Regions from separate parts of the Klebsiella sp. PK01 genome, predicted to be linked through region 1. Evidence: predicted binding sites of a transcription regulator. Region 1 holds the regulator's gene; each other region holds the start of a gene.
What was found. The regulator PurR, encoded in region 1, represses purine synthesis genes. The targets are predictions, from matches to a motif close to CANGCAAACGTTTGCNTG.
Positions count from the first base shown of each region.

Region 2: cvpA (colicin V production protein) is a predicted target of PurR. The motif match lies at 2,451-2,468, and genes of this name have one in related genera.
Region 3: tusA (sulfurtransferase TusA) is a predicted target of PurR. The motif match lies at 2,635-2,652, and genes of this name have one in related genera.

Region 1 covers NZ_JBYEZM010000001.1:707,965-712,376, reverse strand. Annotated here, with positions in the region: gene punC (purine nucleoside transporter PunC) at 1-338, opposite strand, end outside; gene punR (DNA-binding transcriptional activator PunR) at 451-1,362, shown strand; gene purR (HTH-type transcriptional repressor PurR) at 1,383-2,408, opposite strand; gene cydH (cytochrome bd-I oxidase subunit CydH) at 2,704-2,793, shown strand; gene AC22LX_RS03440 (MFS transporter) at 2,953-4,119, shown strand; gene sodB (superoxide dismutase [Fe]) at 4,169-4,412, opposite strand, start outside.
Region 2 covers NZ_JBYEZM010000002.1:658,370-662,781, forward strand. Annotated here, with positions in the region: gene AC22LX_RS08305 (UbiX family flavin prenyltransferase) at 1-228, opposite strand, end outside; gene purF (amidophosphoribosyltransferase) at 356-1,873, opposite strand; gene cvpA (colicin V production protein) at 1,907-2,395, opposite strand; gene dedD (cell division protein DedD) at 2,616-3,314, opposite strand; gene folC (bifunctional tetrahydrofolate synthase/dihydrofolate synthase) at 3,304-4,412, opposite strand, start outside.
Region 3 covers NZ_JBYEZM010000005.1:359,703-364,114, reverse strand. Annotated here, with positions in the region: gene zntA (Zn(II)/Cd(II)/Pb(II) translocating P-type ATPase ZntA) at 1-1,700, shown strand, start outside; gene tusA (sulfurtransferase TusA) at 2,331-2,576, opposite strand; gene AC22LX_RS17995 (7-cyano-7-deazaguanine/7-aminomethyl-7-deazaguanine transporter) at 2,784-3,449, shown strand; gene AC22LX_RS17990 (DcrB family lipoprotein) at 3,523-4,080, shown strand; gene AC22LX_RS17985 (MFS transporter) at 4,083-4,412, opposite strand, start outside.

The DNA.
Region 1 (4,412 bases):
GCGGCGGCGCATACGCCAATCGCCTGGACAAAACGCAGTACCAGCATCAGCGTCGCATCGCGTACCCACAGCATCCCAAGGCAGCCAAGAGCGAAGATAGCCAGCCCGGCGAGCAGAATCGGTTTCCGACCATAGCGGTCCGACAGCGGCCCCCAGAACAGCTGGCCGATCGCGAAGCCCGCGAGGAATAAGCTCAAGCTGGCGCTAACCGATGCGGCAGAGGTGTTGAGGTCTTGCTGAATGGCGGCAAAGGCCGGTAGATACATGTCGGTGGCCAGAAAGCCAAGCACGCTCAGGCCGCCCAGCCACACTAAAAATCCTTTCCCAGGTTGTTGCATAACGTTCTCTTTCTACTGATGCAGGTACGATGCCGCAGAGTGTAGGGAGTGTAATCCGCCTTGTGAAACGCTATTATTTGTCACATGCATTCAAAAATTTTGCAGGCAGAATATGTGGTCTGAATATTCCTTAGAAGTGGTTGATGCTGTGGCGCGTAACGGGAGTTTCAGCGCCGCGGCGCAGGAGTTGCACCGCGTACCTTCGGCGGTGAGCTATACGGTGCGACAACTGGAGGAGTGGCTTGCGGTTCCGCTTTTTGAACGTCGCCATCGTGATGTTGAATTGACCCCCGCCGGGCACTGGTTTTTGCAGGAAGGACGTTCTGTTATCAAAAAAATGCAGATCACCCGCCAGCAGTGCCAGCAGATTGCTAACGGCTGGCGTGGCCAGCTGTCGATTGCGGTGGACGATATCGTTAAACCGGCGCGGATGCGCCAGATGATTGTTGATTTTTATCGCCATTTTAGCGATGTCGAACTGATCGTTTTTCAGGAAGTTTTCAACGGCGTCTGGGATGCGTTAGCCGATGGGCGGGTAGAATTAGCTATTGGCGCGACGCGTTCGATTCCGGTGGGCGGGCGTTACGCTTTCCGCGATATGGGGATGCTGAACTGGCATTGTGTCGTCGCCAGCAGCCATCCGCTGGCGCAGATGGAAGGGCCGCTCAGCGATGACGTGTTGCGCAACTGGCCGTCACTGGTGCGCGAAGATACCTCACGCTCGCTGCCGAAGCGCACAACCTGGCTGCTGGATAACCAGAAGCGGGTGGTGGTGCCGGATTGGGAATCTTCAGCCACCTGTCTTTCAGCAGGATTGTGCGTCGGGATGGTGCCAGGCCACTTTGCCCGCCCGCATATTGATAGCGGGGAGTGGACGGCCTTAACGCTGGAAAACCCATTCCCGGATGCCGCCTGCTGCCTGACCTGGCAACAAAGCGATGCCTCACCCGCTTTGAGCTGGCTACTTGACTATCTTGGCGACAGCGAAACGTTGAATCGGGAGTGGTTGCGGGCGCCGGAATAACCGGCGCCGGGGGGAGGGCGTTAGCGGCGATAATCGACGAACGGGCCGTCGGCAACCGAGCGGCGCTCGATAAGACGCGGATGTACCTCAATGGACTGCGACTCTTCACGTTTATTAACAATGCGATCGAGCAGCATATTGAATGCCGCTTCCCCGAGCGAGTCCTTTGGCTGATGTATAGTGGTCAGCGCCGGGCTGAAGTAGCGGGCGTTACGCACGTTATCATAGCCGATCAGCGAAATGTCCTGCGGTACGCGCAGGCCCATTTCGTCGGCGGCGCAGATAGCGCCCATCGCCATGATGTCGCCGCCGCAGAACACGGCGGTTGGGCGGTGCTGCTGATTGAGGATCTGCTGCATGGCGCGGTAGCCGGATTCCGGTTCAAAGTCGCCCTGAACAATCCAGTTTTCCGGCACATTGATATGCGCTTCTTTCATTGCCTGCATGAAGCCTGCCAGGCGTCCGGCACCGGTGTTACGCTCAAGCGGGCCCGGAATAACGCCAATTTCACGATGGCCGCGTTCAATCAGGTAACGGCCGGCGATATAGCCGCCTTCAAAGGCATTATCGATAACCGAGTCGGTAAAGTCCGCTTTGGCTTCACCCCAGTCCATCACCACCATCGGGATATGACGATACTCTTCGAGCATACTGAGTACGGACTCCGGGTACTCGGAACACATCACCAGCAGGCCGTCAACGCGCTTTTGCGCCATCATAGACAAGTAGGCGCGCTGTTTTTCCGGATCGTTCCAGGCGTTGCCCAGAATCAGGGTATAGCCTTTCTGGAAGCAGCTTTTTTCTACGGATTCGATAATTTCAGCGAAATAGGCCGCTTCGCTGCTGGTGGCCAGCAGACCGATCGATTTAGTGTGATTGACTTTCAGGCTGCGAGCCACGGCGCTTGGCGAATAGTGGAGTTCTTTAATTGCCGCCCACACCGCATTGCGCGTCTCTTCCGCCACGAAACGGGTTTTGTTAATCACATGTGATACAGTTGTAGTGGAAACGTTTGCGCGTTTCGCTACATCTTTAATAGTTGCCATTACTTCTCACTCCAGACCTTGACCTGATCGTCTGATTATCGATACGTAAACGTTTGCCTATACACACCCTGTATACAATGATCAACATTGCAACACCTGGGAAAACGACACAGAACGACAGGAAGGGGTCAATGGCCGATACGCTTTCAAATTAGCGTGGGATTTTGTCCTATCTCGCGGCAAAGGGGAAGAGCAAAAATGTGCATCACTCTAAATCCGGGAAGATTTTTGCATATTTTTGTGCAAAAATGAGCAAGCTCACTTTCTATGTGGGGATAATCAGGGGAGAAAATTGATGGACACAAATTTAAAGTTTTCGCTGACAACGACGGTTATTGTTCTGGGTCTGATCGTCGCCGCCGCGTTGACCGCGGTACTGCACTGATTCCAGCAGGGAGGGGGCTTCCCCTCCTATCCCGCCATTATTAGCAGATCTGCAAAAATCTTTTGTCATTTCGTTTACTTCTGTTTTTCTGTGATTGATGTCATGCTTTTGGCTTCTGATGTAATGCCGTGTCCTGAATCGGCCTGATGGAGTCTCTGAATGAAAATCAACTTTCCCTTACTCGCGTTGGCGATCGGTGCCTTTGGTATCGGTACCACTGAGTTTTCCCCGATGGGATTACTGCCGGTTATCGCCAAAGGCGTAGATGTTTCTATTCCGGCCGCGGGGATGCTGATTAGCGCCTATGCCATTGGCGTGATGGTCGGCGCGCCGTTAATGACGTTACTGCTGTCGCATCGCGCTCGCCGCAATGCATTGATCTTCCTGATGGGGATCTTCACCCTCGGCAACGTGCTCTCTTCTATTGCGCCGGATTACACGACGCTACTGCTGTCGCGCATTATCACCAGCCTCAATCATGGCGCGTTCTTTGGCCTTGGCTCGGTCGTTGCCGCAAGCGTGGTGCCAAAACACAAACAGGCCAGCGCGGTTGCGACCATGTTTATGGGGCTGACCATTGCCAATATCGGCGGCGTACCGGCTGCCACCTGGCTTGGTGAAACCATCGGCTGGCGAATGTCGTTCCTGGCCACGGCGGGTCTGGGGTTAATTGCGATGGTAAGCCTGTGGTTCTCCCTGCCGAAAGGTAGCGCCGGCGAGCGTCCGAACGTGAAGCGCGAGCTGTCGGTATTAATGCGGCCTCAGGTACTCTCTGCGCTGTTGACCACCGTGCTGGGCGCCGGGGCAATGTTCACGCTGTATACCTACATTTCTCCGGTACTGCATACCATCACCAACGCTTCACCGCTGTTTGTTACCGCCATGCTGGTATTAATCGGCGTCGGTTTCTCGCTTGGCAACTATCTGGGCGGTAAGTTTGCCGACCGTTCAGTCTCCGGCACTTTGAAAGGATTCCTGCTGTTGTTGATTGCCATCATGTTGGCTATTCCGCTGCTGGCGCAATCGCAACTGGGTGCTGCCGTCAGCATGGTCGTGTGGGGCGCGGCAACCTTCGCGGTCGTTCCGCCGCTGCAGATGCGGGTAATGCGCGTGGCGCACGAAGCGCCGGGCCTGTCATCATCGGTGAATATTGGCGCTTTCAACCTCGGCAACGCGTTGGGCGCGGCGGCGGGCGGCGCGGTGATATCCGGCGGTCTCGGGTATGCTTTTGTGCCGGTGATGGGGGCGATTATTGCCGGGCTGGCGTTGGCGGTGGTGCTGTTTGGCGGGCGTTCGCAACCAGAAGAAGCATTAGCGAATAACTAAGTCGCACTAAGAAAAACCGCAGCGGGGTAATCCTGCTGCGGTTTTGTTTTTATGCTGCCAGGTTAGCGGCAACAAATTTCCAGTTTACCAGCGCCCAGAAGTGTTCCAGATAATTAGGACGGGCATTGCGGTAGTCGATGTAGTAGGCGTGTTCCCAGACATCAACGGTCAGCAGCGGCGTCGCATCGGTAGTCAGCGGAGTGCCGGCGTTGCTGGTGGAGACGATAGCCAGGCTGCCGTCTGCGTTTTTAACAAGCCAGGTCCAGCCTGCGCCGAAGTTTTTCGCCGCGGCA
Region 2 (4,412 bases), on a different contig from region 1:
CGAGCCGGAGGAGATGCTGGCGGCGATATCGCGCGCGTCGTGTACCACATCGGCCAGCGCCTGCACTTCCCGCAGCGAGTAGTCGGTTTCCAGCGACAGCGTCTGACGCGCCGCCTGGCTCATTATCAGATGGGTCTCGACCTCCGCGACGTCACGCAGCACCTGTAGCAGGCGTACGCCGTAAATCGCGCCGCTGGCGCCGGAAATGCCGATAATGAGTCGTTTCACGATGTTATACCCCTTGCGCATAGTGCCGCAGACTTTGCCGGATTATAGTCTCCGACGCAACCTGGCGGGTAAAAAATAAAAAGGCCCGCGGTCCTCGAAAGACGGCGGGCCAGCAACAAGGGACGAATTAGCCTTCGTTATGCATCTCTAAGTTTTCAACTTCGGTTTGCAGTTGGACCGCTTTCGCATCGTCGTTGCGCAGGGAATCAAGATAATCGAGATACTGTTGGTCTACGTCTTTGGTGACGTACACGCCGTTAAAGACCGAACACTCGAACTGCTGAATATCCGGGTTCTCGGCGCGTACCGCTTCGATCAGATCGTTCAGATCCTGGAAAATCAGGCCGTCAGCGCCGATGATCTGACGGATCTCGTCAACTTCGCGACCGTGGGCGATAAGCTCGTTGGCGGTCGGCATATCGATACCGTAAACGTTAGGGAAGCGAATTTCCGGCGCCGCGGAGGCCAGATACACTTTCTTCGCACCGGCTTCGCGCGCCATTTCGATAATCTGTTCAGAGGTGGTGCCGCGAACGATAGAGTCGTCCACCAGCAGCACGTTCTTATCACGGAATTCGGCGCGGTTGGCGTTCAGCTTACGGCGCACGGACTTACGGCGCAGTTGCTGGCCCGGCATGATAAAGGTACGGCCAACATAGCGGTTTTTGACGAAACCCTGACGATAGGGTTTATCGAGGATACGGGCAATCTCCAGGGCGATATCGCAGGAGGTTTCCGGGATCGGAATAACGACATCGATATCCAGATCTTCCCACTCGCGGGCAATTTTCTCGCCAAGCTTCGTGCCCATGTTCACACGGGCGCTATAGACGGAAATCTTGTCGATAAAGGAGTCCGGACGTGCGAAATAGACGTATTCGAACAGGCATGGGTTGCTGACCGGGTTTTCCGCACATTGACGGGTAAACAGCTGGCCTTTCTCGGTGATGTAGACCGCTTCGCCCGGCGCGACGTCGCGCAGAAATTCAAAGCCCAATGTATCCAGCGCCACGCTTTCGGAGGCGACCATATACTCGGTGCGGCCATCGCCGATATCGCGCTTGCCGAGCACCAGCGGACGAATACCGTTCGGGTCGCGGAAGGCGACCATGCCGTGGCCGATAATCATCGCCACGCAGGCGTATGCGCCGCGGATCTGGCGGTTCGTCGCGGCAATCGCGGCGAAAATGTTATCGGCTTCCAGCGGGTAATGACGGAAATTATCCAGCTCGCTGGCGAAGATATTGAGCAGAATTTCGGAATCGGAGGTGGTGTTGATGTGGCGGCGTTTTTCTTCAAACAGCTTTTGACGCAGCTCGTGGGCATTGGTCAGGTTGCCATTATGGGCCAACGTAATGCCGTACGGCGAGTTAACGTAAAAAGGCTGCGCTTCAGAAGCGCTGGAACTGCCTGCCGTTGGGTAACGGACGTGGCCAATCCCCATATTTCCCTGCATACGCTGCATGTGGCGCGCTTCGAACACATCGCTCACCAGTCCGTTGGCTTTACGCAAACGGAAGCAGTTATTTGCATCAATGGTGATGATGCCCGCGGCATCCTGCCCACGATGCTGAAGCACCGTTAACGCGTCATAAATCGACTGGTTTACCGGCATAACACCGGCGATACCGACAATACCGCACATACGTCTTTTCCTCGTTAAGCTACATCCCAACGCTTATGCTTTGGGCAAGAAACTTGACGAGCTCTGCAGATAGTCAAAGAACCATCTGATAACGAAACTGAACTGCGGGATAAGCTCAGACTTTTGCCAGTCTTCACTTTTTGCCATACCGGTGAAGCTGTCGAGAAAGAACAGAATAGCGGAGACGATCAGCACGCCGCGCAGGGCGCCAAAACAGATCCCCAACACCCTGTCTGTTCCTGACAGACCGGTTTTCTCTACCAGAGCGCCTATCACATAGTTAACGATAGCGCCGACGATAAGCGTTGCGATAAACAATATCGCGATAGCAATCCCATTTCGGACCAGTTCGTCTTCAAAGCCCGTGAACCAGACAGCCAGGTAAGTGTAGTAATGACTGGCGACAAAGAAGGCACATCCCCATGTCACCAGCGATAACGCTTCACGAACAAAGCCGCGGATAAGGCTAACCAAACAGGAAAAACCAATTACCGCAATAATGGCGTAATCAATCCAGACCATATACATCCCACGATTTTACGCCCTGTCGTCCAGTTCGGGGCGCATTCTAACAGAAAAAGAAAACGTTTGCGTAGGGATTTCCGTGCCCTACAGAAATAAAAATGGCGCTGAAAAAACATTCAACGCCATACAGCCTGACGCCTCTTCAGGGCGTATCCGGCAAGGGTTTCAGCAGGTTAACCCGCTTGCTGGCTCACCCAATCGGAGCGGATATGGTTTTTTAATTCGGGCTATATCCCATGACCACGCCGCTCAGGCCAGAAATTTGCTGCAGCTCGCCGAGTTGCCCCTTCAGCTTGTCTTTCGACGCATCCGGCCCCACCAGAATACGGGTAATTTTACCCTGAACCGGGGTGGATGGCGATGTCCAGGCTTTAAAGCCCGAGGAACGCAGTTTACCCACGATTTCGTTAACCTTATCGGCATTCTTCAACGCCCCTAACTGCACCACATAGGCTTTTCCGGTCGGCGCCGGAATAGCGGCCTGCTGCTGTTGCGGCTGTGGTTGCGGCTGCGGTTTCGCCGGAGGCGGCGTCTGCGCGACCTGCTGCGGCTGCGGTTTCTCAACCGGCTTCGGCTGTGGTTTCGGCTGCGGCTTGGCGGCCACCACCGGCTCCTGAACTTCATCGAAGCTATTGTTATTCACCGGGATGCGCGACGGATCCAGCGATGGCGCTGCGGCGTCTCCCGCTCTCACCTCTTCCGCGGCGCCTTCCGGCGGCTGCGAAGGCAGCGCCTGGGTAGCCGCCGGCAGCATATCCGGCTCATCGCGATCGCCCGGCTTCGGCACCAACGGGATCGCCGCAAATTCATCCTGATAATGTTTTTTCTGACCGTCGAGCAGACCCGGGAGAATAATTACCCCCAGCGCTACCAGTACAATCGTCCCGACTAAACGGTTCTGAAACTTACTCGCCACCGATTCTCCCCGCGTCTATCTCTTCCATTACATGCGCTACCGTGTGGAAGGAACCACACACCAGCACCGTATCTTCGGCTTTGGCATCCGCCATGGCGGCATGCCACGCCTGGGCTACGCTGTCATAACTTTGCCCTGCGCGCAGATGCGCAATCAGCTGATCCGCCGTGGCGCCGCGCGGCCCTTCCAGCGGCGCGCAGTACCACGCGTCTACTTCAGGCGCCAGATTCGCCAGGGTTCCGGCGATATCTTTATCATGCAGCATACCAATAACCGCCAGTACGCGCCCCGTTTTCGCTAAGGTTTTGAGACGCCCGGCGAGATAAGCCGCCGCATGCGGGTTATGCGCGACATCGAGGATCACCCGCGGCGCCTCGCTGATAATCTGAAAGCGGCCCGGCAGCATGGCGTGATGGATGCCGTCGCGCAGCGCCTGTTCAGCGACGTTAAGCCCGCTGGCGCGTAGCGCCGCCAGCGCCGTCGCGGCGTTCGGCAATGGAACCTTCGGCAGCGGCAGCCCTGCCAACTCGCCCTGACCATCGCTAAAGTTCCATGACTGGCCAGTCACGCTATAACGCCAGTCGTGGTCGCGGCGCAGCAGCGTCGCGCCTTTTTCATCCGCCACGTCGGCAATCGTGTGCGGCATATCGGGTTCGCCCACCACTGCCGGTTTGCCGGCGCGGAAAATACCGGCTTTTTCACGGCCAATGCTTTCACGATCCGGCCCCAGCCAGTCGGTATGATCCAGCGCGATGCTGGTGACCACCGCCACGTCGGCATCGACGATATTCGTGGCGTCCAGGCGCCCGCCGAGGCCCACTTCGAGGATAACCACATCGAGCTGCGCCTGCTTAAACAGCCATAGCGCGGACAGCGTGCCAAATTCAAAATAGCTCAGCGAGATATCGCCGCGCGCCGCTTCGATTTCGGCAAATGAGGCGGTATGCGCCGCTTCCGGCAGCTCAGCGCCCTGAATGCGCACGCGCTCGGTATAGCGCACCAGATGCGGCGAACTATACACGCCAACTTTATAACCTGCCGCCATCAGCACGGATTCCAGCGTCCGGCAGGTGGTGCCTTTGCCGTTGGTACCCGCCA
Region 3 (4,412 bases), on a different contig from region 1:
TTGCCCGCCAGGCGCTGCGGTTGATTAAAAGCGGCAGCTGGTTTGCCATTGAAACGCTGATGAGCGTTGCCGCTATCGGCGCGTTGTTTATCGGCGCCACCGCCGAAGCGGCAATGGTTCTGCTGCTGTTTCTGATCGGCGAACGGCTTGAAGGCTGGGCCGCCAGCCGCGCGCGCCAAGGCGTGAGCGCCCTGATGGCGCTCAAACCTGATACCGCCGTTCGCCTGCGCAACGGCGAGCGTGAGACCGTCGCCCAACGTGACCTTCGCCCCGGCGATGTGATTGAGGTCGCCGCCGGCGGGCGTCTGCCGGCCGATGGCGAGCTGCTATCGCCGTTTGCCAGTTTTGACGAAAGCGCGCTGACCGGCGAATCGGTACCGGTGGAGCGTAAAGCCGGCGAGCGCGTAGCCGCCGGCGCCACCAGCGTCGATCGCCTGGTACAGTTGACCGTTATCTCCGAACCGGGCGATAGCGCCATTGACCGGATCCTCAAACTGATTGAAGAAGCCGAGGAGCGCCGGGCGCCGATTGAGCGCTTCATCGATCGCTTCAGCCGGATCTACACCCCGGCCATTATGGTGGTCGCCCTGCTGGTTGCCATCGTACCGCCGCTGTTCTTCGCCAGCGCCTGGCTCCCGTGGATCTATAAAGGCTTAACGCTGCTGTTAATCGGCTGCCCTTGCGCGCTGGTCATCTCTACCCCGGCGGCGATTACCTCCGGTCTGGCGGTCGCCGCGCGGCGCGGGGCGCTGATTAAAGGCGGCGCGGCGCTGGAACAATTGGGCCAGGTGCGCCAGGTGGCGTTCGATAAAACCGGTACTCTGACCATCGGCCAACCGCAGGTCACCCGCGTTATCGCCGCCGCCAACGTTGATGAAAACGGCCTGCTGGCGCTGGCGGCAGCGGTTGAACAAGGCTCCAGCCACCCGCTGGCGCAGGCTATCATCCGCGAAGCGCAGCAGCGTAAGCTGACTATTCCCGTTGCGCACAACCAGCGGGCGCTGGCCGGTTCCGGGATAGAGGCCGAGGTCAACGGCAGCCGCATCTTAATCTGCGCGGCCAGTAAGGCTGCATCTGCTGAGCATGAGGCGCAGATCCAGCAACTGGAGAGCGCCGGACAGACGGTGGTGCTGGTGATGCGCGATGATACGCTGCTCGGCATTCTGGCGCTGCGCGATACCCTGCGCGACGATGCGCGTCAGGCGGTGGATGAGCTGCATCAATTGGGTGTGCAAGGAGTGATTCTTACCGGGGATAACCCGCGCGCTGCGGCGGCTATCGCCAATGAACTGGGTCTGGAGTTCCGCGCCGGATTGCTGCCGGCAGACAAAGTGCAAGCGGTGATGGCGCTTAACGCCAATGCGCCGCTGGCTATGGTCGGCGACGGTATCAACGATGCCCCGGCGATGAAAGCGGCAACCATCGGTATTGCGATGGGCAGCGGCACCGATGTAGCGCTGGAGACCGCCGACGCGGCGCTAACCCATAACCGCCTCACCGGCCTGGCGCAGATGATTTCGCTGGCTCGCGCCACCCATGCCAATATTCGCCAGAATATCGCCATCGCTTTAGGGTTGAAGGGGATTTTCCTCGTCACGACCCTTCTCGGCCTGACCGGGTTGTGGCTGGCGGTGCTGGCGGATACCGGCGCGACGGTGCTGGTAACGGCTAACGCACTGCGGTTATTGCGTAAAAAGTAATGTTGAAGCGATATTCCCTGCTCGCACTGCACCTGGCAGGGCTACGGTTGCGGACCGTAGGGTAGCCCGGATAAGGCGCAACGCGCCGCCATCCGGGGGGATTCCCTGCTCGCGCTGCGCTTAGCAGGGCTACGGTTCCAGCCTTTGGGTAGCCCGGATAAGGCGCAACGCGCCGCCATCCGGGGATATTCCCTGCTCGCACTGCACCTGGCAGGGCTACGGTTGCGGACCGTAGGGTAGCCCGGATAAGGCGCAACGCGCCGCCATCCGGGGGTATTCCCTGCTCGCGCTGCGCTTAGCAGGGCTACGGTTGCGGACCGTAGGGTAGCCCGGATAAGGCGCAACGCGCCGCCATCCGGGGATATTCCCTGCTCGCGCTGCGCTTAGCAGGGCTACGATTCCAGACCATTGAGTAGCCCGGATAAGGCGCAACGCGCCGCTATCCGGGGATATTCCCTGCTCGCGCTGCGCTTAGCAGGGCTACGATTCCAGGCCTTTGGGTAGCCCGGATAAGGCGCAACACGCCGCCATCCGGGGGTATTCCCTGCTCGCGCTACGCTTAGCAGGGCTACGGTTCCAGACCGTTGGGTAGCCCGGATAAGGCGCAACGCGCCGCCATCCGGGATGGGCTCAGTGGCTTTTACGGATCAGATAACGGTACGGCAGGGCTTCGGTTTCCTGCGCCACCAATTCATGCTCCATAAAGAGGCAAAAACCGGGGATATCACGGGTGGTGGCCGGGTCGTCGGCAATAATCAGCAGGGTCTCGCCCACCGGCATGGTGCGTACGGTTTTACGCACCATCATCACCGGCTCCGGGCAGCGGAGCCCCAGGGCGTCCAGCGTATGGTCAGGACTGGAGAAAAGTTCGCTCATTTTTATCTCACTTCAACAAAACGGCCCTAGTTTACCCCCACTTCGCCAGTACGCAAGCCAGGTTAACGTTTGCGCGAAAAACAACCATTGCATTACGCTCGCAACGCAGTATCATGCAGCCGTTTTTAATTGGGTTCCCTCACCCCAACGTTCCGCTCCCGATTCCTTCATTGATGTGAAGCATGACGGGCATAAAAAGGTCACAATATGAATCCCTTTACTACCGTACAGCGTAAGAAAGCGCTCGTCTGGCTTTCGCTATTTCATCTGCTGGTGATCACCTCCAGCAACTATCTGGTCCAGCTGCCGATCTCCATTTTTGGTTTTCATACCACCTGGGGCGCGTTCAGTTTTCCCTTTATTTTTCTCGCCACCGATCTGACGGTACGCATTTTTGGCGCCCCGCTGGCGCGACGCATCATCTTCGCGGTGATGATCCCGGCGCTGATTATTTCCTATGGCATTTCGGCGCTGTTTTACATGGGCGAGTGGCAGGGCTTTGCCGCGCTGGGCACCTTTAATCTGTTCGTTGCCCGTATCGCCGCCGCCAGCTTTATGGCCTATGCGCTGGGGCAAATTCTCGATGTCCACGTCTTCAACCGCCTGCGTCAGAATCGCCGCTGGTGGCTGGCGCCGACCGCGTCGACCCTGTTTGGCAACGTCAGCGATACCCTGGCTTTCTTCTTCATCGCCTTCTGGCGCAGCCCGGATCCGTTTATGGCCGCCCACTGGGGGGAAATCGCCACCGTCGACTACTGCTTTAAAGTGCTCATCAGCATCGTCTTCTTCCTGCCGATGTACGGCGTGCTGTTGAATATGCTGTTGAAAAGACTGGCGGATAAATCTGATTTGTCGGCATTGCAGCCAGGTTAAAGGTACTCGCTAACGGTTGTGATAAGATAACCGGATGAGCCGTTAATGGCCGTTTATCGAAAGGAAGATGTCAATGCGCAATTTGGTTAAATATGTCGGTATTGGCCTGCTGGTTATGGGGCTTGCGGCCTGTGATAACAGCGATTCAAAAGCGCCGACCGTCGGGGCAGCAGCAGAGAGCAACACCAGCGGCCAGGCGATTAGCCTGCTGGATGGTAAACTGAGCTTCACCCTGCCTGCGGGTATGGCAGATCAGAGCGGTAAGCTCGGTACCCAGGCCAACAATATGCACGTCTATTCCGACGCCACCGGCCAGAAAGCGGTGATCGTGATTGTTGGCGACAGCACTAATGAAGATCTGGCGGTGCTGTCCAAACGTCTGGAAGATCAGCAGCGCAGCCGCGACCCGCAGCTGCAGGTTGTGTCTAACAAATCTATTGAGATTAAAGGGCACACCTTACAGCAACTGGACAGCATCATCTCCGCCAAGGGGCAGACCGCATGGTCTTCCGTGCTGCTCGGTAAGGTCGATGACAAACTGCTGACCCTGCAGGTCACACTGCCAGCGGACAACCAGCAGCAGGCGCAAACCGAAGCGGAAAGCATCGTCAACACGCTGGTCATTAACTAATTTTATTGCCCTGATGCAGCGGCCTCCGGTTCAACGACCGGGGGCCGTTTTTTTAACCGCCAGCCCAGCAGTAGCGCGGCCATCACCAGCCCTGCCGCCGCCAGATAAATCGTCGGTATCCCGGTCCACGCCATCAAAAGCCCGGCCAGCGGCCCGGTTATCCCCAACGACAAATCCATAAAGACGGTATAGGTCGCCAGCGCCGAGCCCTGATTGTGCTGCGGTACGGCTTTTACCGCCACCACACCCAGCGCCGGGAAGACCAGCGAGAACCCCGCGCCGGTGAGGAAAGTCCCGACTTTCGCCATCAGCGGCGTCTGTGCAAAGCCCAC